DNA from 2 places in the Psychrobacillus sp. FSL H8-0487 genome. Region 2 is predicted to be linked to the other one. Evidence: riboswitches for the same ligand, from Rfam matches in the RefSeq annotation. Region 2 holds a riboswitch; the other holds the start of a gene.
What was found. Region 2 has a riboswitch for cobalamin ahead of MHI47_RS02955 (ABC transporter substrate-binding protein). Riboswitches for the same ligand answer to the same signal wherever they lie in the genome.

Region 1: linked by a shared signal. The riboswitch ahead of MHI47_RS01080 (ribonucleoside-diphosphate reductase subunit alpha) and the one ahead of MHI47_RS02955 (ABC transporter substrate-binding protein) in region 2 are both predicted to bind cobalamin.

Annotation. Positions count from the first base shown of each region.
Region 1 covers NZ_JBBOZA010000001.1:205,124-207,331, reverse strand. The annotation lists gene MHI47_RS01080 (ribonucleoside-diphosphate reductase subunit alpha) at 1-754, opposite strand, end outside; cobalamin riboswitch at 941-1,118, opposite strand; gene MHI47_RS01075 (general stress protein) at 1,295-1,732, opposite strand; gene MHI47_RS01070 (undecaprenyl-diphosphate phosphatase) at 2,063-2,208, opposite strand, start outside.
Region 2 covers NZ_JBBOZA010000001.1:594,854-597,061, reverse strand. The annotation lists gene MHI47_RS02960 (FecCD family ABC transporter permease) at 1-95, opposite strand, end outside; gene MHI47_RS02955 (ABC transporter substrate-binding protein) at 100-1,053, opposite strand; cobalamin riboswitch at 1,176-1,316, opposite strand; gene argS (arginine--tRNA ligase) at 1,765-2,208, opposite strand, start outside.

The DNA of each region.
Region 1 (2,208 bases), 390 kb from region 2:
CCATATACACACCTATACCCCCGCCAAATTTGGATAGGGTTGCAACGTCCGTATTGCTATCGTAGATTCCTTGAAGGCTATCGTCTACCGTATCGATAAAGCAGCTAGAGAGCTGTCCATGAGGCTTACCTGCATTAGATAGTGTTGGTGTTGCTACTGTCATATATAGGTTGCTCATCGCCCAATAGGATTCTTTTACTTTCTCTAAGCGATTTTCTTGCTCATCCTTCATCAGTGTCATTGCAATAATAAGCCAACGTTCCTGAGGAAGTTCGACTATTGTTTTATCAAAGTCCTTCGCTACATAGCGATCCAATAGTGTTTTTAAACCGATATAAGTAAATAAATAATCTCTTTCCTGTACGAGGATTTCAGATAGCTGCTCTAGTTCTTGTAGTGAGTATGCTTGTTTAAGACGTTTATCGTAAATACCTTTATCACTTAACAGTTGAACATTACTAGCAAACTTTGTGTACACTGCATCCACAGTTGTGTTTCTTCTCTCAGCTACTTGTTCATACACCTGCGCTAAATGAACTCTTGCTGCTACAAAGGTCCAGTACGTTTCTTGTTCATCTAGAAAACTTAATGCTTCTAGTGACATTGACTTCGACCAAGCAGCTATTGTACCTTCCGGGTGTTTTTGCATCCATCTTTCATGTGTTTTTATAAGAGGAGTAATTTTTTCCTCCCCAAATTCTTTTGTTAGATTATGTAGGACTTCTTGTTTCGTTGTGTTTGAGATTATTGTCATTTGAATTCCTCCTATTTTTTAAACGGTTACAGTTATGTGGCACTTCCCTCCAAAACAAAAAAAGCGATGACACAGCCATCTTCGGCTGAGACATCGCTCAAAATTAAAAGTGTAGGATACAACAAGACATATCAATCATTCGAGATAGAGGCCTTCGCTCCCACCTCTCAACCCCCGAAGAAAGTGTTGCTTACCGATGAAAAGGCAGGTCTACTGGCTCGTGTTTCATCCTTCTGTTGTCCTTCCCACGATCACTCGCAGTGGCTATTCAACAGTCGTCCACACTTACAGTTGCGGGGACAGCTTCGGCATTTTACCGAATTCCCTTTTAAACCATAAAGGTACCTTTTCATCGTTAACATACTATATATTGTGTTTAGTTCATTTATATAATCTAACATATTGTGTTTAACTGAGCAACTCCTAATTCAAGCTGTCAATTCTCTAGGGTAACTAATACATCAAGTGATTCAGCGATTTTTAGCTAAAATCACTTGATATTATTTTTGCAAACATTACATTTGACCATTCAATCCACCCTCACTCTTTAGGGTGAAGAAATACCAGGATTTTACCATCCTGTGCTTCATTCGAATAGATTTCAGCTTCATTATCTGGAACTCCAATTTCCATAAGAGCATGTTTTAATCCTCCAGAACCAGAGTTGGCTCCTACTACTGCTCCTCCAATTGTTGTAATAATTGGACCTGCAGCCAACACAGCTCCAAACCCTGGGATTAATATAGTGGATAACCCTGCTATCACCCCTGCAATTCCAATTGCTCCTCCAGTTACAGCTCCAACAATTGCTCCATCCTTTGTGGAGGGTTTTAATTCCTGTGTGATTTCAGATGTTTCATTTATATTTTTAGCAATAACTGAAATTTCTTCGGTTGTATAGCCCTTCGCTTTTAAATCTTCCACAACTTCAGCCGCTTGTTGTTCATTTTCGTATACGCCAACAATATGATTCTTCATTAAAAATTACCTCCTGATTGCTTTTCCTATGTATTCTTTACCCGATCTTTAGTTCTTCTAGACACCTTAAAGCTTCAATCCCTATATAATTTAAGTGAACACGTTCACAATCTTTTATTTCAACATAAATATCCAGTAGTAGGGACAATCATTATCCAATATTCATCCTTTTCCCTTAACAAATTCTTTCTTTTAAAGAGAGACGTGCTTTTCTTATTTCACTAAGTAGTCCATATCAAATCCACTCAAAAAAAGCACTGCCAGAGGCAATGCTTTTTCCCTATTGTTTTGTCCCACTCACGAACTACTTAATAAAATTCGCCAACTTATTTAAAGAAATACGATAACTGCAAGAACCACTGCTAAAATAATGCGATAAATTGCGAACGGCATTAATTTAACACGTGAAATTAATTTCAAGAAGAACTTAATAGAAATAAGTGCAAAAACAAATGCACTAATAAATCCTACTATAT
Region 2 (2,208 bases):
CATAACGTTTGGATCGGCACCTTCACAGAACCGACCGATACACCAAGCCAAATTGCTAACAAAAGCACAAAAATGGACATGATGTAACCGATCATTGATTTACTCACTAAAAGCCTCCGGATAGATTGCTTTCGCAACTTCTTCTAATCCTTCCACTAAACGTGGACCTTGTCTGCTCGTCGTGTCTTCATTTACTTGTATCACTGCATCATTTTGAATAGCAGTAACTGTATCAAATCCATCACGTTGTTTCACTTGTTCTACAATACCTTCTACGTAATCGTATGTGATAAGCATTACATCTGGGTTACGACTTACAATTTCTTCGGGATCAATTTTTACCCAACCTTCTTGATCCTCCATAATATTTGTAGCATTCAACATATTTAATATCTCTTGCATGAACGTTCCATTCCCTGTTGTATAAATTTCTGGAACATCCGAAGTTTCAACAAATACAGTTTTCTTCGATTCTACTTTTTGTACTTTTTGTTGGATATCTTCTACTTTTACTTTCATGTCTTCTACAATTTTTTGGGCTTCTTTAAGTTTCCCAGTAGCTCGACCCATTTCTTCAATAGTTGTATATGTTTCATCAAAATCCTTAGCGTCACTCACCACATACACCAAAATATTCGAATCACGTAGTTGTTGCAGTCCAGCTTCCGCCATTCCTACAATCGATTCATGCGCAAACACAATGTCCGGATCTAACGAAAGGATTTTTTCCACATTGAACTCCATGCCACCGATTTTTTCTTTCTCTAATGCCTCTTCTGGATAGCTTTCAAAATCGTTTACCCCTATAATTTCCTCATTCAACCCAAGTGCAAATAAGATCTCTGTATTACTAGGAATCATGGAGATGATTTTCTCCGGAGCTGCCTCTAACGTAACTTCTTCTCCAACGGCATCCGTCAATGTCATTGGGAATTCTATATTTTCACTGGCCGACTGCTCCGTCTCAGTACTTTCTACCTTTTTCGTTTCTTCCTGTGCGCATCCAACTAATAAAAGTACCGCCATTACAGCGATTAACCATCGTTTTTTCATTTTACATTCCTCCTAATTTAGACAATAAAAAATCTCCCATCCTATGATGAGAGATAGATAGGTATAAACCTGCGCGAAGTCACAACGAGCCAGATCTACACCAAACCTATCCTCGTAGGTAACGGGTGCAAAGCATATAGGCAGGTTTTCTGACTCGTGATATGTTCTATCACTTACAGTGGCGGGACCGTGCTGGACTTTAACCAGCTTCCCTTTTAACTCCAGCAATCCATTGCGAGAGCACCTCTATGCATTAAATTATTCATATTGCTTTGCCTTCATTATACCTTATTTTATACAACTGTCGACTTCGTTTTGAGTGAAGCGTTGTCTGACCTTTTTACTGGTGGATAGTGGGAGACTCTCTTTTACATGACGATGTTGCTCTCGTATAGATTGAAATCTCTCTCGTATAGATCATAAGCTCTCTCATATAGATGGGTCAATCTCGTATAGGACAGATACACTCTCGTGTAGGCTTCGATTACTCTCGTATAGATGCTCATCTCTCTCTTATAAGTGGTTACTTGCGTTCGATTGTTGTTTACTCACTCTCAGTCGACTTTTACTGGCGCTTAAGTTGGAAATACTACTTGCCGACGTGCCCTGTTTATTTGCTGTTGGAGGCTATGAGGATATTTTCTCCAAATTTACTCTCTTTATTCGAAGCAGAATTACAAAAACCCTCGACCGAAGTCGAGGGTTTTCTATTTACATTTGTTCTGGAGCAGATACACCTAGTAAACGTAAGGCATTTGCAATTGTTTCTCGCGCAGCAGTTACTAGTGCCAGACGAGCTTCTGTTTGAGGAAGATTATCCGCATTTAATACTTTGTCTGCGTTATAGAAGCTATGGAAAGTCGTTGCTAGTTCTTGGATATAGATTGCAATACGGTGAGGAGCACGAAGTTTTGCAGCATCTGCAACTATCTGTGGGAAGTCACCAATTTTTTTAAGTAAGTCTAATTCTTTTTCACTTTGCAATAACTCAAGTGAATCAGTCGATACTTTCATTCCTTGCGTTTCTGCTGATCGTAAAATCGAACAAATACGTGCGTGTGCATATTGAGCGTAAAATACTGGGTTTTCATTGGATTGAGAAACAGCTAAGTCTAAATCGAAATCCATATGTGAGTCACCTGAACGCATACCGAA